4 regions of the Streptomyces sp. NPDC025638 genome follow, and region 1 is predicted to be linked to each of the others. Evidence: riboswitches for the same ligand, from Rfam matches in the RefSeq annotation. Region 1 holds a riboswitch; each other region holds the start of a gene.
The links. A riboswitch is a leader RNA that binds a small molecule or an ion and turns the genes downstream of it on or off. The one in region 1 is predicted to bind cyclic di-AMP.

Region 2: linked by a shared signal. The riboswitch ahead of ACZ4EG_RS17055 (M23 family metallopeptidase) and the one ahead of ACZ4EG_RS36415 (transglycosylase SLT domain-containing protein) in region 1 are both predicted to bind cyclic di-AMP.
Region 3: linked by a shared signal. The riboswitch ahead of ACZ4EG_RS30565 (transglycosylase family protein) and the one ahead of ACZ4EG_RS36415 (transglycosylase SLT domain-containing protein) in region 1 are both predicted to bind cyclic di-AMP.
Region 4: linked by a shared signal. The riboswitch ahead of ACZ4EG_RS04725 (M23 family metallopeptidase) and the one ahead of ACZ4EG_RS36415 (transglycosylase SLT domain-containing protein) in region 1 are both predicted to bind cyclic di-AMP.

Annotation. Positions count from the first base shown of each region.
Region 1 covers NZ_JBVHLX010000017.1:176,858-181,729, forward strand. Annotated here, with positions in the region: gene ACZ4EG_RS36400 (FAD-dependent oxidoreductase) at 1-235, shown strand, start outside; gene ACZ4EG_RS36405 (hypothetical protein) at 290-907, opposite strand; gene ACZ4EG_RS36410 (HAD family hydrolase) at 1,073-1,879, shown strand; gene ACZ4EG_RS36415 (transglycosylase SLT domain-containing protein) at 1,927-2,412, opposite strand; cyclic di-AMP (ydaO/yuaA leader) riboswitch at 2,416-2,599, opposite strand; partial or broken gene ACZ4EG_RS36420 (hypothetical protein) at 3,158-3,760, opposite strand; gene ACZ4EG_RS36425 (polyprenyl synthetase family protein) at 4,021-4,872, shown strand, end outside.
Region 2 covers NZ_JBVHLX010000006.1:20,615-25,486, forward strand. Annotated here, with positions in the region: gene ACZ4EG_RS17045 (PrsW family intramembrane metalloprotease) at 1-465, shown strand, start outside; gene ACZ4EG_RS17050 (aldo/keto reductase) at 493-1,437, opposite strand; gene ACZ4EG_RS17055 (M23 family metallopeptidase) at 1,565-2,602, opposite strand; cyclic di-AMP (ydaO/yuaA leader) riboswitch at 2,612-2,769, opposite strand; tRNA gene ACZ4EG_RS17060 (tRNA-Met) at 3,069-3,142, opposite strand; gene ACZ4EG_RS17065 (dihydrofolate reductase family protein) at 3,192-4,328, opposite strand; gene ACZ4EG_RS17070 (MarR family winged helix-turn-helix transcriptional regulator) at 4,414-4,872, shown strand, end outside.
Region 3 covers NZ_JBVHLX010000013.1:91,035-95,906, forward strand. Annotated here, with positions in the region: gene eno (phosphopyruvate hydratase) at 1-776, opposite strand, end outside; gene ACZ4EG_RS30565 (transglycosylase family protein) at 1,056-1,718, opposite strand; cyclic di-AMP (ydaO/yuaA leader) riboswitch at 1,723-1,891, opposite strand; gene ACZ4EG_RS30570 (transglycosylase family protein) at 2,075-3,049, opposite strand; gene ACZ4EG_RS30575 (cytochrome P450 family protein) at 3,231-4,511, opposite strand; gene ACZ4EG_RS30580 (nucleoside triphosphate pyrophosphohydrolase) at 4,659-4,872, opposite strand, start outside.
Region 4 covers NZ_JBVHLX010000002.1:122,385-127,256, reverse strand. Annotated here, with positions in the region: gene ACZ4EG_RS04735 (HPr family phosphocarrier protein) at 1-259, shown strand, start outside; gene ACZ4EG_RS04730 (GntR family transcriptional regulator) at 406-1,101, opposite strand; gene ACZ4EG_RS04725 (M23 family metallopeptidase) at 1,290-2,045, opposite strand; cyclic di-AMP (ydaO/yuaA leader) riboswitch at 2,058-2,221, opposite strand; gene ACZ4EG_RS04720 (M16 family metallopeptidase) at 2,424-3,812, opposite strand; gene ACZ4EG_RS04715 (M16 family metallopeptidase) at 3,809-4,872, opposite strand, start outside.

The DNA.
Region 1 (4,872 bases):
CGGCTACCGCGTGAACATCGCGGCCATGGACTTCCTCGGCCATGAGCTGCGCACCCGGCTCGCGGTCAGCCGCGGCACCCCGAAGCTCGGCGCCGGCTTTGTCTCCTCGGTCCCCGGCCTCTACTTCACCGGCCTCCCGGCCGCCGGGTCCTACGGCCCGGTGATGCGCTTCGTCTGCGGCACCGAGTTCGCCTCCCCGCGGCTGGCCAAGCACCTGGCGGCGGCGCACGGCTGAACGCGGGGGCCGAGAGCAGGAGTTGACGGCAGGAGTTGACGGCAGGGCGGGCGGCTACCCCTCCTCGGCCGCCCGCTGCCACGCCAGGAACTCCTCGATCAGCTCCGGGGGGTTGGCCGCCTCGGTGGCCTCGATCTCCCACTCGGGGCAGTCCATGTCGAAGACGACGACGGGCAGCCGACGGCCGAAGAGCCGCTCGATCTCCCCGCTTTCGTGCAGATGGCGGGCGAGATCGATACAGGCGTCGGCGAAATGCAGGCCGAGCAGATCGCGCTTGGCCTCGATCTCGCCCGCCTCGTCGTCGTCCCGGTCTCCCTCGTCGTCGTCCCGGTCTTCGTCGAACCAGAGGCCGAGTTCCTTGACCTCCTCGACGTAGAGCGGTGCGCCGGCCGGGTCCTCGGGGACGTTGCCGAGCATCTCGAAGCCGTCCAGGAGCCAGCAGGCGTAGTGCCAGCGGGCCTCGCCGGGGTCCCCGTGGTGCTTCTCCAGCTCGTACTGGGTCTCGGTGTTGTAGCCGATGGCCACATAGGGGTGGCGCTCGTCGTAGTCGATGCGCCAGATGCGGAAGGAGAGGGCGTAGATCTCGGGCCTCAACTCCTCGGGGAAGCGCGCGAGAACGGCGGGCGCCGCCTTGCGCAGATACCTCCGGAAAACGTCCCGCTGGTCCGTCACCACATCCGCCCCCGTTTCCTCAGCTCCCTCGGCGCAGTGACAGCAACCTAACGCGCACCACTGACGACGGGCGGTGGCAGCATCTCCGCCCGGACCCCGTGGGGTTGAGAACAACGGCTGGGACGGGGGTGAGCCGCAGCGGCATGTTGTCCGTATTCTCTGATCATGGCCGCTCCCCCCGCGTATTCACTCGTCGCCACCGACCTGGACGGAACGCTGCTCCGCGGCGACGACACCCTCTCCGACCGCTCCCGCGCGGCCCTCGCGCGGACGGTGGAGGCCGGTGCGCAGCATCTCGTGGTGACGGGGCGCCCGGCGCCGAGAGTGCGGCCGCTGCTCGATGAACTCGGCAGCAGGGGGCTCGCGGTGTGCGGACAGGGCGCGCAGTTGTACGAGGCCGGCGCGGACCGACTGCTGTGGTCGGTCACCCTGGACCGGGAGTTGGCCGAGACCGCTCTCGGCAAGATCGAGGCCGAGGTGGGTCAGGTGTACGCGGCCGTCGACCAGGACGGGGTGGACGGGCTCACGCTCATCGAGCCGGGGTATCTGATGCCGCACCCGACCCTGCCCGCCGTACGGGTCCCGCGGCGCGACGATCTGTGGTGCGAACCCATCAGCAAGGTCCTGCTGCGCCATCACGCCCTGTCCGACGACGAGTTGGCGGCGACTGCCCGTGACGTCGTGGGTTCGCTGGCGACGGTCACCATGTCCGGGCCGGGGACCGTCGAGCTCCAGCCGTGCGGTATCACGAAGGCGACCGGTCTGGCGCTGGCCGCCGAACACCTGGGGGTGAGTGCCCGGCATGCCATCGCCTTCGGGGACATGCCCAACGACATCCCGATGTTCGACTGGGCCGCCCGCGGTGTGGCGATGGCCAACGCCCACCCCGAACTCAAGGCGGTGGCCGACGAGATCACCTTGTCGAACGAGGACGACGGCATCGCCGTCGTCCTCGAAAGACTCTTTGCCTAGCTCTCCCGTTGCGGGGAGATCCGTCAGCACGCGCCCCGTAGCGTCCGTCAGTACGCGCCGAAGACGTTGTCCATCGAGCCGTACCGCGCGGCCGCGTAGTTGCAGGCGGCGGTGATGTTCGCGACCGGGTCGTAGATGTCGAACGACGTTCCGACCACGTGGTACGCGTTGAACGTCGGGTCGATGACCTGGAGCAGGCCCTTGGACGGGATGCCCTTGGCCGCGTTGGAGTCCCACAGGTTGATGGCCCGCGGGTTGCCCGACGACTCACGCATGATGTTGCGGTAGATGCCGTTGTACGTGCCCGGAATGTGCCTTTCCTTCATGATGGCGAGGGACTCGCGGATCCAGCCGTCGAGGTTGTTCGGGTAGCCGGCCAGGGTCGTGTCGGCCGCGGCGGGCGTGGTGGCGGGGGCGGCCGAGGCCGTGGTCGCGCCGATGAGCGGGAGAGCGAGCACCGCGGCGCCGGTGCCGGCGACGGCGAGCTTGCGGACGAGGCGGGTGGTGCGGCGGGGCTGAGCGGCAGCGGCCATGGGGGATTTCCTCTCCGTCGCCTGCGAGGTGAGCTGTCGGGTTCGGACGGGGAGGTGCCCGGCCGTGCCGCCCTGAGGCTGCGCGACTTCACCCCGAGCCGTTCCGTGCGACATGTGTCGTCCGGTCCGGCGGCCTACCTGGGTCCCCCGCTCCTGCCTACGCGAATGAGTTCGTCGATGGGTTACGTCCGGCGGCGGCAGGATTCGGCGTCCGCCTGACTGGCCGGAAGCTATGCGAGAGCACATGTCGGGAACAAGTACCTGATTCACAGAACGCACCAATTGACCTTGGGTTGAGGCGTATGGGGTACTTGATCCTTTGCGGTTGCACAGCCTCAACTGGCCGACGGGAAAAGGGCAAACGGGTGTTTGGGTGGATGTGGCGCGACATGAGGTGGCGTGACCCAACTCACGGAATAACATTCAAGGCAAATCAGACATGCAGGTCACAGGGGGTTCGCGGGGGTCCGCGGGACGCGCTTCTCCCACGTCCGGTCGAAGACCACCTCGCCGCCCCCCCGTGCAGATGGCTTCGTCGAAGACCGGGAAGTGTTCCGTGTCACAGGTGATGCCCGCGCCGGGCGGGAACGCATGGCCGATGCCGCTCAGCTCGAAAGGCGTGTCCTCCGTGGCGCGCGGACGGGATTGAGCGCACCCCGGGCCGCCCCGGCATCCAGGTCTCCTCCGGCACCGCGAACTCGAAGCGGGCCGAACGGGCGTCCTCCTCCCGCCGGCCGGGCGGCAGGTCGGCGTCGTTCCCGATCGGGACGAGGCGGCCGTCGTCGACGCCGGTGTGCATCGGGGACCGCACGACAACGGGAGCGCCCTGGAGCCGGTGTGTGACGCCCGTCACGTGGGGTGAGGGTCAGTGCGGCTCGCCGACTCGGCGGGCCGGGGGGTGTCGTAGGCCGTGGCCGGGGGACGGGAGTCGAGGACGTACGCGCGCAGGAGCGGCCGGCCCAGGGGGTCCGCCGGGGCGGAGGCGCCGTCGGGCGGGGTGCCGTCCCTGGGTCAGTGGTCCCACCGGCGCAGGGTCTCCTGGAGGAAGCCGATTGCCGGGCCGGGCGGCCGGCCGCGGTCGCGCGGGGGTGTTCGACCGGACGGAGGACCGTGTCGTGGTACGGGTCGTGCCGGCCGCCTCCGGCCCCGTACACCCGTCCGCCGGCCGGCCCCTGCTGTTCCCGCGCCCGCGGGCGTCGACCCGGACGGAGGCGTGGCCGTGGCCCGCTTGTCAGGGTTCGTCCGTCAGGGGCCGCCATACGCGCGCGTGCAGCCGTGTCCCGTCGGGCTGGGGGATGCGGATGTCGTCGTGCGTGGTCTCGTAGGGGGAGGACGTACGGATGTTCATGGGTGGTACCCGTGGTGCCGGCGGACCGGGTACATGCGGGTATATAGGGACAAACAGTGTCACATCATGATGAGTAGATAAAAATCAATCCTTATCAACTGATTAAAAACATACCGGTCGTGATCCGATACCGCCTGGGCTGTAACGGTGGGCGCTATCGGTGATCGAAACCTGACCGGATACGCTGACTTGAGTGATGGCAGCGACCTATCGACAAACCGTGTAATCGCCAGCAGACACCAGCAGACAGGAGACCCCACGTGACCGTCGTCGGGCCGTTCGGGCTGAGCGTGCGGGACCAGGCTCTGGAAGCCGATGTCCAGGCCGGATTGGCGGCTGTCGAGGAAGGCTTGCTCGAAGCCACCAAGAGTGAGGTCCCGTTCATCACGGAGGCCGCCCAGCACCTGGTGAGGGCGGGCGGGAAGCGGTTCCGGCCGCTGCTCGTGATGCTCGCGGCCCAGTTCGGCGACCCGTACGCGCCGGGTGTCGTGCCCTCGGCCGTCGTCGTCGAGCTGACGCACCTCGCGACGCTGTACCACGACGACGTGATGGACGAGGCCGCGGTGCGCCGCGGTGTCGAGAGCGCGAACACCCGCTGGGGCAACTCGGTCGCCGTCCTCACGGGTGACTTCCTGTTCGCCCGTGCCTCGCAGATCCTCGCCGACCTCGGTCCCGAGGCGGTGCGGGTCCAGGCCCTCGCGTTCGAGCGGCTGGTCACCGGGCAGATCCTGGAGACCGCGGGGCCCTCGGACGGCCGGGACCCGGTCGAGCACTACCTGGACGTGCTGGGCGGCAAGACGGGCTCGCTGGTGGCGGTGTCCTGCCGGTTCGGGGCGATGATGTCGGGGGCCGACGAGACGGTCGTCGACGTGCTCACCCAGTACGGCGAGCGGCTCGGTGTCGCCTTCCAGCTGGCGGACGACGTGCTCGACATCGCGTCCGACTCGCACGAGTCCGGCAAGACGCCGGGCACCGATCTGCGTGAGGGCATCCCGACCCTTCCGGTGCTGCGGCTGCGTGAGCGGGCGCAGCGGCTGGGGCTGGCCGAGGACATCGCGCTGTGCGAGCTCCTCGACTCCGACCTGACCGACGACGCGCGCCACGCCGAGGCG
Region 2 (4,872 bases), on a different contig from region 1:
CTGGCGATCTGGACGCGGCAGCGCGAGCTGCGGACCGTGCGGGAGGAGCTGCCGGTGTATGTCTTCGCCGGGTGGCTGGGCCCCGCCGAGCCGTTCGTGCTGGGCTCGATGCGGGCGCGGCAGATGGCCCGTGACTACGCCGGCCACCACCTGGGCAAGCAGGCGGCGCGCGCCGTGGGGCAGTACGAGGCGGACGCGACGGCGCTGGCGTTCCTGCGCCACCGCGGGCGCCGGGGCCGCGCGGGGGCCGACTACGTCGTACGGGAGCGGGAGTTGCTGGCCGAGCTGTGGAAGCGGCGCCAGGTGGCCCGTCCGGCGATGGAGTACGCGGCCCGGATGTCCGCGCCGCCCCGTCCGGTGTACGGGCCGCAGATGCCGTACGGAATGCCGGCGCCGTACGGAATGCCCGTGCCGTACGGGTACCCGGCGGCGCCGTATCCCGCGTACAACCCCTATCGGCCTTAGGCCGCCGCGGACAGGCGTGGCACGCCGTTACGCCGACGCCTCCGTCAGCCGCGCCAGTTCCTTCTCCGACAGCCGCAGTTCGGCCACCGCCAGCAGCGCCGGGAGCTGTTCCACCGTGCGTGCCGAGGCGATCGGTGCCGTCACCGTCGGCCGGGCCGCCAGCCAGGCGAGGGCCACCGTGGGGACGGGGGCCTCGTGGGCGGCGGCGATCTCGTCCAGGGCGGTCAGCACCCGTCGGCCGCGCTCGGTGTCGAGGTGCTTGGCCGCGCCCTTGGCACGCGCGCTGTCCACCGTCGTACCGGGCCGGTACTTGCCCGTGAGGAAACCGGCGGCCAGGGAGAAGTAGGGGACGGCCGCGAGGCCGTTGCGGATGACGACGTCCTGCAAAGCACCCTCGTAGGTGTCGCGGGACACGAGGTTGTAGTGGGGCTGGAGCGCCACGTACCGGGCCAGGCCCTCGCGGTCGGAGAAGTCGAGGGACGCCTGGAGGCGTTCCGCGGTGATGTTGGAGGCGGCGATGTGCCGCACCTTGCCCGCCTTCACCAGCTCGTCCAGCGCGCCGACGATCTCCTCGACCGGCACTTCCGGCTTGTCGAAGTGGGGGTAGTAGAGATCGATGTAATCGGTGTCCAGGCGCCGCAGGGAGGCATCGGCGGCGGCCTTGATGTTGGCGGCGGTCAGGCCCGGGAAGTCGGGGTGCTGGCTGACCTTGGTCGCGATCACCACGTCGGACCGGTTGCCGCGGGCCTTGACCCACTTGCCGATGATCGTCTCGGACTCGCCGCCCTGGTGGCCCTCGATCCACGCGGAGTAGGAGTCGGCGGTGTCGACGAAATTGCCGCCGGCGGCCGTGTAGGCGTCCAGGACGGCGAAGGAGGAGGTCTCGTCGGCGGTCCAGCCGAAGACGTTGCCGCCGAGGGTGAGCGGGAAGACCTCCAGGTCGGAGGAGCCGAGCTTACGAAGAGAAGTCATGATCTATGACAACGGTCACACCGGATCGAAAGATTCCGGATACGCCCGCAAAGATCCCGCAAACACCTGACCGGCGGTCCTGACGTCGGGGGGTGCCGTCAGGACCGCCGGCGGTCGACAGGGTGGGTCAGGGGTTGAGGCCCTTGCCCCGCAGCCAGGTCATCGGGTCGATCCCGGTGGCCTGGCCGCCCGGGTGGACCTCCAGGTGCAGATGCGGGCCCGTGACGTTGCCGGTGGCGCCGACGCGGCCGATGACGTCGCCGGTGCTGACCTTCTGCCCGGCGGAGACGCTGATCGAGGACTGGTGGCAGAACCACAGCTCGGTGCCGTCGTCGAGGGTGAGGATCGTGCGGTAGCCGTAGGAGCCGGCCCAGCCCGCCTCGGTGATCGTGCCGCTGTGGATGGCCTTGATGAGCGTGCCCGTGGGCGCGGCGAAGTCGAGGCCGGTGTGGTAGCCGGAGGACCACATGGCGCCGGCCTGACCGAAGGTCGAGGTGATCGTGTACGAGGAGGTCGGCAGCGTGTACTGCTTGGCCAGCGCGGCCAGGCGTGCGGCCTCGGCCTTCCTCTTGGCCGCGGCCTCCGCACTCGCCTTGGCGGCGGCGGCCTTGGCGGCGGCCTCCTTCTCGGCCTTGGCGGCCGCGGCGGCGACCTGCTTGTCCGCAGCGGCCACGGCAGCGGCGGCGGCCTTGGTGTCGACCTGGCCCTGCTGCTTCTCGGCCTGGGCCATGATGCGGTTGCGCAGCGCCTCACCGGCGTCGGAGGCACCCTGGGCGCTGTCGGCGGAGGTCATGCCGACGCTGCTGAGCGCGGTCGCGGAGCCCTTGGGGGCGTCGTCCGGGGTGCTGTCGCCCAGCAGGGAGCCGACGGAGGGCAGGTCGGGCATGGAGATGGACACCGGCGGCTTTCCGGTGTTGGCGCTGGCCATGCCGCCCGCGCCGACGGCGGCTATGACGCCGACGCCCAGGACCGTGGAGCTGCGGGCGAGTCCGCCGCCGCGCTGCTTGGCGACGCGATGCCGGCCGCGTACCGGGCTGAGGGACTCCTCGGTGGGGTTCCACTCCTCCCACGGGCCCTCGTCGGTGCGGTAGCTGCCGTAGCCGAAGGTCTCGGTGTGCTCGCTCGGCACGAATGGGGCTGTGGGGGCAGGCCGGTTGGACGCCACGCGGGCGTACTCCTTTCCTTCCGTCGCCTACCGGGTTAGCTGACGGGTTCGGAGCAGGAAGGTCTCCTACGCGCGTATACCGGCCGTGCCTCCACGGCGGCATCCGCGTGATTCACCCCAAGGTGGTGGTTCCCCGGTTCCCTTGCGAGATTCGGCGCGTGCGCACGGAGCCGACTCTTGTGACGGCTGGGACGACCGCGCTGCGTTATCGAACGTTAATAGACCCGACTGTCAGATTCCAAGCCGTTCTGCTTGATCATTAACGTTTTTACGGCGGGACTTACACGCCACGACCGGTGGAAATCGGGCGAGTTGACCGCAGTACATGAGTCACAACGTTTTTGATGGTGACTCAGATGTTATGCGGAGGGCTTTCGTCCGATCACTCTTCGTGATATTCGCCTGGTCTTCGCCAAAACACTCAGGGCCGGAATCCATGAACTGGATTCCGGCCCTGAGCCTTGAGTAGCGGGGACAGGATTTGAACCTGCGACCTCTGGGTTATGAGCCCAGCGAGCTACCGAGCTGCTCCACCCCGCGTCGGTGTGCCTTAAGCATACGCCATGCTCAGGGGTGCAAGCGCACGGGTTTATCCGCGGGCCGACAGATGGCGGTTCGGCGCCTTGGCCAGGTCCTCGTACTCGGGCAGCAGGACGACGTCCACGCCCTCGCCCCTCAGCAGCCCGGTCCCGTCGGCGCCCGGCACGAACGTGTCCGGCTCCCGCCAGGCCGCGACCACCCGTCGTACCCCGGCGTCCAGGATCAGCCGCGCACAGGGAGCGGGCCGCGACGCCCGGCGGGCGCAGGGCTCCAGGCTGCTGTAGACCGTGGCGGCGGCCAGCCTCGGGTCGGCCGGGTCGACCTTGGCCAGCGCCGCTTCCTCGGCGTGCACGACGGGGTCGTCGCCCTCCCGCGAGTGCCCCCGGGCCAGCTCGGTGCCGTCGGCGGCCACCACGACCGCGCCCACGCTGAAGGCGGTCTCCGAGGGCGGGCACAGCGCCGCGAGGTCGCAGGCGATCCGCATCCAGTGCCGGTCCGCCGCGGCGACCGACCGCCCGGTGCCGGGTGCCGTCGGCTCGTACCGCATCAGTACGACGTCCTCGATGCGACGCGTCTCCACGAGCCGGAGCCGCCCGCCCTGGTAGCCCCCGGGGCCGAACAGCCGGGGCGCCGCCGGATCGCCCACCAGGAGCGGGGCGAGGACCAGCTGGAGTTCGTCGGCGAGGCCCTGGCGGAGCAACTGGGTGTGGATGGTGCCGCCGCCCTCGACCATCAGCCGGCGCACCCCGCGCTCCTCGTACAGGTGCGTGAGCAGCGCCGGCCAGTCGAGGTCGGGGCCGAGCGGGACGACATCGGCCGCGAGGCCCAGTCCGCGGACGCGCTCGGCGCCCTTCTCCGTCGTATAGAGGACCTTCTCGCCGCCCGTGTGCCAGAACTTCGCGTCCGGGTCCAGCTCGCCGGAGCCGCTGACGGTGACCTTGAGGGGGTACTCGGGCCGGCCCGCGGCCACGCGCGCGGCGCGCCGCTCGGGCGAGTTGACCAGGAGCCGCGGGTTGTCGGCGCGGATCGTGCCGGCGCCGACCAGGATCGCGTCGACCGACGCCCGCACCTCGTCGACCCGGTCGAAGTCGGCCGGGCTGGACAGGAGCAGCCGCTCGGGGCCGGTGTCGTCCAGACAGCCGTCGAGGGAGACGGCTGCGGACAACAGGACGTACGGGTACGGCATCGGCGCGCTCTCCCTGACGAGGTCTGATGTACTGCGACTGACGTGCGGGCTTGGTTCAAGTTTGAAACAAACTTACACTGGCGGTATGACGACCCGCTGGCTCACCCCCGAGGAGCAGCGCGCCTGGCGCGCGTACATCGCCGGCAGTCTGCTCCTGGAGGACGCGATCGACCGGCAGCTCCAGCAGGACACCGGCATGCCGCACCTGTACTACTCCATCCTGGCCAACCTCTCCGAGGCGCCGGAGCACAGTCTGCGCATGACCGACCTCGCCGAGAAGTCGAAGATCACCCGGAGCCGGCTGACCTACGCCGTGACCCGGCTGGAGAAGGACGGCCTGGTACGGCGTGAGGGCTGCCCCTCCGACAAGCGGGGCAGCATCGCCGTCCTGACCGACGAGGGCAGGGCCGTGCTGGAGCGTGCGGCGCCGGGTCATGTGGCGACCGTACGCGCTTCCCTCTTCGATCACCTCGGCCCGGAGCAGGTACGGCAGCTGGAGGAGATCTTCGGCGGGATCGCCGAGGCGCTCCAGGGCGAGGACGCG
Region 3 (4,872 bases), on a different contig from region 1:
TCGAACTCGTACTTGCCGTCCTTGTAGAACTCGGACGCGGCGACGTCGAGCGCGAGCGCGATCTGCTCACCGGGGACGTACCCGGCCTGCTTGATGGCCTCCAGGATGAGGTCGAGGGCCTCACGGTTGGAGCCGAGGTTCGGGGCGAAGCCGCCCTCGTCGCCCAGGCCGGTGGCCAGGCCCTTGCTCTTCAGGACCTTCTTCAGGGTGTGGTAGACCTCGGCGCCCCAGCGCAGCGCCTCGGAGAAGGACTCCGCGCCGATCGGGGCGATCATGAACTCCTGGATGTCCACGTTGGAGTCGGCGTGCGAGCCGCCGTTCAGGATGTTCATCATCGGCACCGGCAGCAGGTGCGCGTTCGGGCCGCCCAGGTAGCGGAAGAGGGGGAGGTCGCTGGCCTCGGAGGCGGCGTGGGCGACGGCGAGGGAGACGCCGAGGATGGCGTTGGCGCCGAGCGAGCCCTTGTTGTCGGTGGCGTCCAGGTCGAACATCGCCTGGTCGATCAGGCGCTGCTCGGTGGCGTCGTAGCCGACCAGCTCCGGGCCGATCTGCTCGATCACGGCGAGAACGGCCTTCTCGACGCCCTTGCCCAGGTAGCGGTTCGGGTCGCCGTCGCGGAGCTCGATGGCCTCGAAGGCGCCGGTGGAGGCGCCGGACGGAACGGCGGCACGACCCGTGCTGCCGTCGTCGAGGCCGACCTCGACCTCGACCGTGGGGTTGCCTCGGGAGTCCAGGATTTCCCGGGCTACGACGACGTCGATGGACGGCACGAGCATCTCCTTCATGGATGTGACGCTGGAAGTGCGGGGCTGGGTGCCTTGCGACTAGAGCCTAACCGTCCCGGGGGCATCGGCCACCGACCGACCGTCCCGTGGACAGGGTCCGACCGTACCCATTGTTCCGGCTCGAAACAAAGGCGGGGTGGAGAACGGCTCGAACACAGCGCCCCATGAACAAGCCCCGCCCCGGCGCGTACGGGGGAATACGCACCGGGGCGGGGAGACCGTGGGGACGGGGGCGGCTGCGGTTCTTGCAGCCGGGCTACCGGCCGCGCATCACTTCAGGTGGAGCTGCTGGCCCGGGTAGATGAGGTCCGCGTCCTGGACGATGTTCTTGTTCAGCTTGAACAGCTTCTGCCAGCCGCCCTTGACCTTGTGCTTCTGGGCGATCGAGCCGAGGGTGTCGCCCTTGACGACCTTGTACTCGCCGTCGCCCTTCTTGACCTTCTTGCCGGTCGGGGTGGTGACGGTCTTGGCCGCGGCCGGGCGCTCGGCGGAGCGGGAGGCGGCCGGCTTCTCGGTCGCCCGGGGGGCGGTGCTCGCCGCGGCGCCGCCGTAGGGGGTGCTGGACAGGCCCGTGCCGCAGACCGGCCAGGCGCCCTCGCCCTGGGCGGCGAGGACCTTCTCGGCGATCTCTATCTGCTGCGCCTTGGTGGCCTTGTCGGCGGTGCCGGCGTACTTCGCGCCGCCGTACGCGGACCACGTCGAGGCGGAGAACTGCAGACCGCCGTAGTAGCCGTTGCCGGTGTTGATGGACCAGTTGCCGCCGGACTCGCACTTGGCTACGGCGTCCCACTCGGAGGCGGTGGCGGCCGAGGCGGCGCCGGAGGCCATCAGCGGGGCGACGACGGCGGCGCAGGCGACACCGGCGAGCGCGATGGCACGGGTGGCCCTGGCCTTCGAGGGACGACGGTGCTTGCCCTGGGCGGAAAACAGCATGGATGGATCCCCTCACCGACGCCTGCGAGGTGAGCTGTCGGGTTCGGGCCGGTTGAGTTGCCCGGCCACACCTCCGCTGGGAGGCGTGGCTCCACCCCTAGCCGCTCCGGCTCAACTGTCCGGCGCGGCACTTACCTTGGGTCCCCCGCTCCTGCCTACGGCGCGTGACGCGACGACTGTTCCCGTGCGGCCGCTGGCAGGACTCGGCGTTGCGACAGCCGGGGCTCGTGGTGACGAGCGGACTCGACCGTAGACACGCGATCCGGGGAATTCCAAAGACGATCAGGGCTTCTGAGACTCATCCCACACTTTCACCAAACCGGACATTGGGCGTGAAAGTGGGACGTCAACTCCCGCTACTTTTCGCCGATTTCGGTAGCGACGTCCAGGGTCTGACCGGGGGTGATGTCGTTCGGGTCGGTGCCGATGGCGGCCTTGTTTGCGGCATAGAGCGCACGCCATCCGCCGTCGACGTCAAGGGAGTCGGCGATGGATGCGAGAGTGTCGCCGTCGCGAACCGTGTAGGTGCGCGAGGCGTGACGACCCACCGAGGCCGAGCCCTGCCCGTTTGCTGCGTTTTCGTCCGCATTACCCCCGCGGTGACGGCCGCCCCCGATCGCGCCGGTGTCGACCAGACTCCAAGACCCCCCGCTTTGCCACGAGTTGTCGGAATCGTCCGTTTTAGGGACTTCCGTGGGCGCGCCACCACTCCCCTGCGAGTTACCCGAGCCTTCGGATTCCGACTTGTCCGACTTGGCGGAATCTTCGCCCTTGCCCTCGCTCTTGCCCTTCGCCCCGTTCCCCTCGTCGGCGTTCGCCGAGGGGGAAGCCTTCCCCGAGGAGTCCGACTTCGAGCGTGAATCGGATGAGTCGGATGAATCAGAGGAGTCCGAATAATCGGATGAGCCGGGCGAATCGGATGCCGAGACGCCGGTGTCGACATCGACCGACCCGGAGCTCGCGGTGAGCCCGGAGAGCAGGGCACAGGTGGCCCAGGGCTTGGTGCCCTGGTCGGCGAGAACCTTCTCCGCGACGGCTATCTGCTGCGAACGGCTGGCCTCGTCCGGGCTGGAGGCGTACGCGAGGCCGCCGTACTTGTCCCAGTCGTCCTGCGACATCTGCAGACCGCCGTAGTAGCCGTTGCCGGAGTCGGCGCTCCAGGAGCCGCCGCTCTCGCACTCGGCCACCTTGTCCCATGTGGTGCCGTCGGCCGCGTTGGCGCTCGCGGCCCCCAGGAGCGGGATGGCGATGGCGGAGCCGGTCACTCCGGCCGCGACGAGGAGGGCCGGAGCCTGACGGGGGCGACGGTGACGACCGTTCCCGGAGAGCATGCGGAAGCCTTTCGTGCGACAGCGATAACCGGCGCGGCACAGAAAGCCGACGTACCGCGCTGCCCGGTAAACGTATCCACTGACGATCACTTGTCACAAGTTAATGCCGCGTAGATCACGTGAAGATCACAGAGTTGAGCATTCATCAGGTTTGGGGCGCGACAGGCCGCGCTTCCCTCACTTACCGGACGGGCGTGAACTCCACGGGCAAAGTGCGCAGTCCACGCATGATGAGCCCGCCACGCCACCGCAAATCGGCCGGATCCACCGCGAGTCGGAGGTCCGGGAGGCGGGTGAGAAGGGTGGCGAGCGCGGTCTGGCCCTCCAGCCGGGCGAGCGGGGCACCCAGGCAGTAGTGGATGCCGTGGCCGTATCCAAGGTGTTGGTTGTCACGTCGGCCGAGATCGAGGACGTCCGGGTCGGCGAACCGCTCCGGGTCCCGGTCGGCGGCGGCGAGCACCACCAGGACGGGGTCGCCGGGTGCGATGTCCTGCCCGCCGATGGTGAGCGGCTCGGTGGCGAACCGCCAGGTGGCCAGTTCGACCGGGCCGTCGTAGCGCAGGAGTTCCTCGACACCGGTCTCCAGGAGGTCCCGTTCCCGGCGGGCGAGGGACGCCTGCAGACGGTGCCGTTGCTCGGGATGGGTGAGCAGGGCGTAGGTGCCGTTGCCGATGAGGTTGACGGTCGTCTCGAACCCGGCGAACAGCAGGATGAAGGCCATCGCGGCGGCCTCGTTCTCGGTGAGGTGCTCGCCGTGGTCCGAGGCGCGGATGAGCCCGGAGATGAGGTCCTCGCCGGGAGCGGGGCTGTCGGGCAGGGCCTCGCGCTTCCTGTGGATGAGCTCGGCGAGATAGCCCCGCATCTTCTTGACCGACCGCGCGACCCCGCCCCGCGGCCCTCCCCCGTGCCGAATCATCATCCCCGCCCAGTCCCGAAAGTCGTCCTGGTCCTCGCGCGGAACGCCGAGCAGGTCGCAGATGGCGTAGATGGGGAGCGGAAAGGCGAACTCGTGGATGAGGTCGGCGGACCCCTCGGCCGCGAACCCGTCGATGAGCCGGTCTGTCAGTTCCTGTACGCGCGAGCCGAATTCGGCGACCCGGCGGGGTGTGAACGCCTTGCTGACCAGCCGGCGCAGCCGGGTGTGGTCCGGCGGGTCGATGTTGAGCAGATGCGTCATCAGCTCCGCCTTGCGCTCACCGGGGATACCGGTCTTGCCCTTGGCGTGCGCGGGCTCGTCGTGATGCGCGGGGTTCTTCGACAGCCGCTGGTCGGCCAGCGCCTGCTTGGCATCGGCGTACCGGGTGACCAGCCAGGCCTCGACACCGCTCGGGAGTTTCGTCCGGTGCACGGGGGCGTGCTCGCGGAGCCAGGCGTAGGCCGGGTAGGGGTTACTGGCGAACTCCCAGCTGAACAGGTCGGGGGCGGCGGGGGTGGGGTTCGGGGGGTGGGGCTGGTTGGTCACTCCTCGACGGTATCCGGCTTTCCGGCGGATGCCGCGCGGAGGGCGGTGCGGGCACCGGCCACCGAAGTGGTGACTCCTCCAACTCCTTTTCCCCGCACGCCCTCGCGCCCATGGGCAAGCCCCCGTGCCCCTCCCTCGGGCCATCCCTCAGGCCGACGTCGAGCCCTCCATGCCTTCTATGCCCTCCATGCCTTCCACTCCCTCGGCGGCCCGCACCGCGTCCCGGTACGCCCTTGCCGCCGCCCGCAGTGCCGCCTCCGGGTCCACCCCGTCCGCCTCGGCCCGTATCGCGAGCGCGAGCAGCTCGTACCCGATGCCCTCGCCGTGCGGCAGCGGCACCTCCAGTCCCGCCGTGCGCGCG
Region 4 (4,872 bases), on a different contig from region 1:
CGGCTGGGCCGAGGGCCTCCACGCCCGCCCCGCCTCCATCTTCGTCCGGGCCGCCACGGCCTCCGGCATCCCCGTGACGATCGCCAAGGCCGACGGCAACCCCGTCAACGCGGCCTCCATGCTGGCCGTCCTCGGGCTGGGCGCCCAGGGCGGCGAGGAGATCGTCCTCGCTTCCGACGCCGAGGGTGCGGACGCCGCCCTCGACCGTCTCGCGAAGCTCGTCGCCGAGGGCCTGGAGGAACTGCCCGAGACCGTCTGAGCCACCGCGCCGAACGCCGGAGCCGCGTCAGCCCTTTCGGGCGGCGCGGCTTCGCCGTATTCTCATGGAAATTCCGGGCGTACGGAAATCAGGGCAGCGGAAATGCACCTCCGCCGAATATCCCTTCTTTGTATACGGCGCCCGTGTTAATGCCGCAGGCCCGACATGTTTACGGCATGTTGCGAAGTCCTCACACGGTCCGAACGGTCCCCGCCGCCGGGAAAGCGCAATCGGTGCGCGGATGTCGCGCGCTCGGTGTGCAGCGCCGTGATCGCCCGCGCGCGCTCGCCGTCGCCGCGCGCCACCGCGTCCACGATGGCGCCGTGCTCCGTCCAGGACTCCACCGGGTTGGCGGGCGCCTCCACCGTGTACATCCAGGCGATCTTGTGCCGCAGCTGGGTCAGCATCGAGGTCAGGGCGTGACTGCCGGAGGCCTGCGCGAGCGTCTCGTGGAACCAGCCGCCCAGGGAGCGCAGATCCTCGTGGCTGCCCCGCCTGGCCCGCTCCTGGCCCAGCCTCACCAGGCCGCGCAGCACCTTGAGATGGGCCTCGGTGCGCCGCTGCGCGGCCCGGGAGGCGCCGAGCGGCTCCAGCAGCATGCGCATCTCCAGCAGGTCGGCGGCCTCCTGCTCGGTCGGTTCGGCGACGCACGCGCCCGCGTGCCGCCGCGTCACCACGAAGCCCTCGGCCTCCAGGGTGCGCAGTGCCTCGCGGACGGGGACGCGCGAGACGCCGTAGCGGCGCGCGAGGAGTTCCTCGGTGAGCCGGCCGCCGCGCTCGTAGACACCGGCGACGATGTCGTCCCTGATCGCCGTGCATACCGAGCTCGCCGGAATACGCATGACCGACCTCCGCTTTAATCCCCGTGAAACGTCGCCGATTGACGTGTGTTCCGTGACTCTATTGCAATCAACGGGAATTTCCGATGGCGTGCCGGAATCCATGGATATTTTTTGGACAGCGGGGCGGCCGAAACGGCGAAAGCCCCGGCTCGGGGAGCCGGGGCTTCGGGAAGCGGTGCGCCCTGCCGTCAGACGTTCACGCCGTGCTTGCGGAGGTAGGCGACGGGGTCGACGTCCGAGCCGTACTCCGGGGTCGTCCGGGCCTCGAAGTGGAGGTGCGGCCCGGTGACGTTGCCGGTCGCGCCGGAGAGGCCTATCTGCTGGCCGGGAAGGACCTTCTGGCCCACGGAGACGCCGATGGACGACAGATGGCCGTACTGGGTGTACATGCCGTCCGCCATCCGGATCACGATCTGGTTGCCGTACGACCCGCCCCAGCCGGTCGACACGACCGTGCCGGAGCCCACCGCGTGCACGGTGGTTCCGCTGGAGGCGTGGAAGTCGATGCCGGTGTGGGAGCCGGAGGACCACAGGGATCCGCCGGTCTTGTAGCCGGTGGAGACATACGAGTTCGCGATCGGCGCCACGAACGCGTTGAGCCGCTTGCGCTCGGCCTCGCGGGCGGCGCGCGCCTTGGCCTCGCGCTCCTTCTCCGCCAGGGCGACGGCCTTCTTGCGCGCGGCCTCCTCGGCCGCCTTCTGCTCGGCGGCCTGCTCCTGGGCCGCGGCCTGGGCATCGATCTGCTCGGCGACCGAGTCGCCCATGGTGATGACCGGCGTGAGACCGGTGTCCGCGGGGGCGGGCTCGGCGGCGAGGGCCGGAGAGGCCGCGAGGGTGCCGACGGCACCGGTGGTGGCGAGGGCCGCGACGCCCGCCGCGCGGGCGGTGGTGCGGTGCATCCGGCCGGGACGGCGGTGCTTCCCGGTGGCGCGGGTGAACGCCATGTAGTGGCTGGTCCTTTCCTTCCCTCTCGCCTACCGGGTTAGCTGACGGGTTCGGAGCAGGAAGGTCTCCTACGGACCCCCTCGCGGCACGCGCGGGTGTCCGATTCACCCCAGGGACTGCGTGGGTCCCCGGCTCCCCTGGCTCGCGCCGTACGGGGACTCGGCGATGACTGTCCGGTGCCGCGGGTGCGGCGCACTGCCCGACGAACAGCCTGGACGACGCTATGCGGGCGGTCTTTGGATCCCCAAACCGAAGCCGGATTTTGTAGCGCATCCCACAGGGCAGACAGGCAACCTCCGCCCCAATTCGGACATCTTGGAGAAACGTTCGTGGGTCCTGACGACCCGTCGGCCGACAGGACCCACGCGCGCGTGCCTCTACTCGGCCGAGACGACGGTGACTTCGCCGATGCCGAGAGCCTCGACCGGCTCCTTGATCTGGGCGGCGTCGCCCACCAGGACCGTCACCAGACGGTCCACCGGGAAGGCGTTGACCACCGCGGCGGTGGCCTCCACGGTGCCGGTGGCGGCGAGCTGCCGGTACAGCGTCGCCTGGTAGTCGTCCGGCAGATACTGCTCGACCTGGTCGGCCAGCGTGCTCGCCACGGCCGCCGCGGTCTCGTACTTCAGCGGCGCGACCCCCACGAGGTTCTGCACGGCGACGTCGCGCTCGGCGTCGGTGAGGCCCTCGCCGGCGAGCTTGCGCAGCACCGCCCACAGGTCCTGCAGCGCGGGACCGGTGTTCGGGGTGTCCACGGAGCCGCTGATGGCGAGCATCGAGGCACCCGCGCCGTCCGGGGCGGACCTGAGGACCTGCCCGAACGAGCGCACACCGTAGGTGTAGCCCTTCTCCTCGCGCAGGACGCGGTCCAGGCGGGAGGTGAGGGTGCCGCCGAGGCAGTACGTGCCGAGCACCTGGGCGGCCCACACGCGGTCGTGCCGGTCCGCGCCGACCCGCCCGATGAGCAGCTGCGTCTGGACGGCTCCGGGGCGGTCCACGATGACGACCCGGCCGGTGTCGTCGGCGGTCACCGGCGGCACGGGCCGCGGCTGCGCCGAGGAGCCGTTCCAGTCGCCCAGGGTCTCGCCGAGCAGCGCGTCCAGGTCGATGCCGGTGAGGTCGCCGACGACCACGGCGGTGGCCGTGGCGGGCCGCACGTGCCGGTCGTAGAAGCCGCGGACGGCCGCCGCGTCGATCTTCTCGACGGTCTCCTCGGTGCCCTGGCGCGGGCGCGACATGCGCGCGGTCGCCGGGAACAGCTCCTTCGAGAGCTCCTTGGCGGCACGGCGGGAGGGGTTCGCCAGCTCGTGCGGGATCTCGTCGAGGCGGTTGCGCACCAGCCGGTCCACCTCGCTCTCGTCGAACGCGGGTGCCCTGAGGGCGTCGGCGAGCAGGCCGAGCGCCTTGCCGAGGCGGGAGGCGGGGACCTCCAGGCTCAGCCGGACGCCCGGGTGGTCGGCGTGCGCGTCCAGGGTCGCGCCGCAGCGCTCCAGCTCGGCGGCGAACTCCTCGGCGGAGTGCTTGTCGGTGCCTTCGGAGAAGGCCCGCGCCATGATCGTGGCGACACCGTCGAAACCGGCCGGCTCGGCGTCCAGCGGCGCGTCCAGGAGCACCTCGACGGCGACGACCTGCTGGCCGGGGCGGTGGCAGCGCAGAACGGTCAGGCCGTTCTCCAGCGTGCCGCGCTCGGGGGCCGGGAAGGCCCACGGCTTCGCCTCGCCCGCACGGGGCTGGGGGTGGAACTCCATCGCGGCGAGCTCGGTCACTTGGCCGCCTCCTCGTCCTCGTTGTGGTCGGCGGTGGGCGCTTCCACGGTGGCTTCCGACTCCGGGTCCTCGGGGAAGTCCTCGTCCTGGGTGTGCTCCGCGGACTCGGCGGAGAGCGGCTCGTAGACGAGCACCGCGCGGTTGTCCGGGCGCAGGCGGGCCTTGGCCACCTCCTGGACCTCCTCCGGCGTCACCTCCAGGACGCGCTGGACGGCGGTCAGGGCGAGCTGCGGGTCACCGAACAGGACCGCGAACCGGCACAGTTCGTCGGCGCGGCCGGCGACCGTGCCGAGCCGGTCCAGCCACTCGCGCTCCAACTGGGCCTGGGCACGCTCCATTTCCTCGGGCGTGGGGCCCTCCTCCGCGAAGCGGGCGAGTTCCTCGTCGATGGCGGTCTCGATGACCGGCACCTCGACGTCGCCGGAGGTCTTCACGTCCAGCCAGCCCAGGGAGGGCGCCCCGGCCAGCCGCAGCAGGCCGAACCCGGCCGCGACGGCCGTACGGTCGCGGCGCACGAGCCGGTTGTACAGGCGGGACGACTCGCCGCCGCCCAGGACGGTGAGCGCCAGGTCGGCGGCGTCGGACGCGCGCGTGCCGTCCTGCGGGAGCCGGTAGGCGGCCATCAGGGCGCGTGCCGGGACCTCCTCCACGACGACCTCGCGCAGCTGCTCGCCGATGACCTCCGGCAGCGAGCCGTCGCGGGGCTCGGGCTTGCCGTCGTGGGAGGGGATCGAGCCGAAGTACTTCTCGATCCAGGCCAGGGTCTGCTGCGGGTCGATGTCGCCGACCACGGAGAGCACGGCGTTGTTGGGCGCGTAGTACGTCCGGAAGAACCGGCGCGCGTCCTCCAGCGTGGCCGCGTCCAGGTCGGCCATCGAGCCGATCGGCGTGTGGTGGTACGGGTGGCCCTCCGGGTAGGCGAGGGCGGTGAGCTTCTCGAAGGCGGTGCCGTACGGAACGTTGTCGTAGCGCTGCCGGCGCTCGTTCTTGACGACGTCCCGCTGGTTCTCCATGGACTCGTCGTCGAGGGCGGCCAGCAGCGAGCCCATGCGGTCGGCCT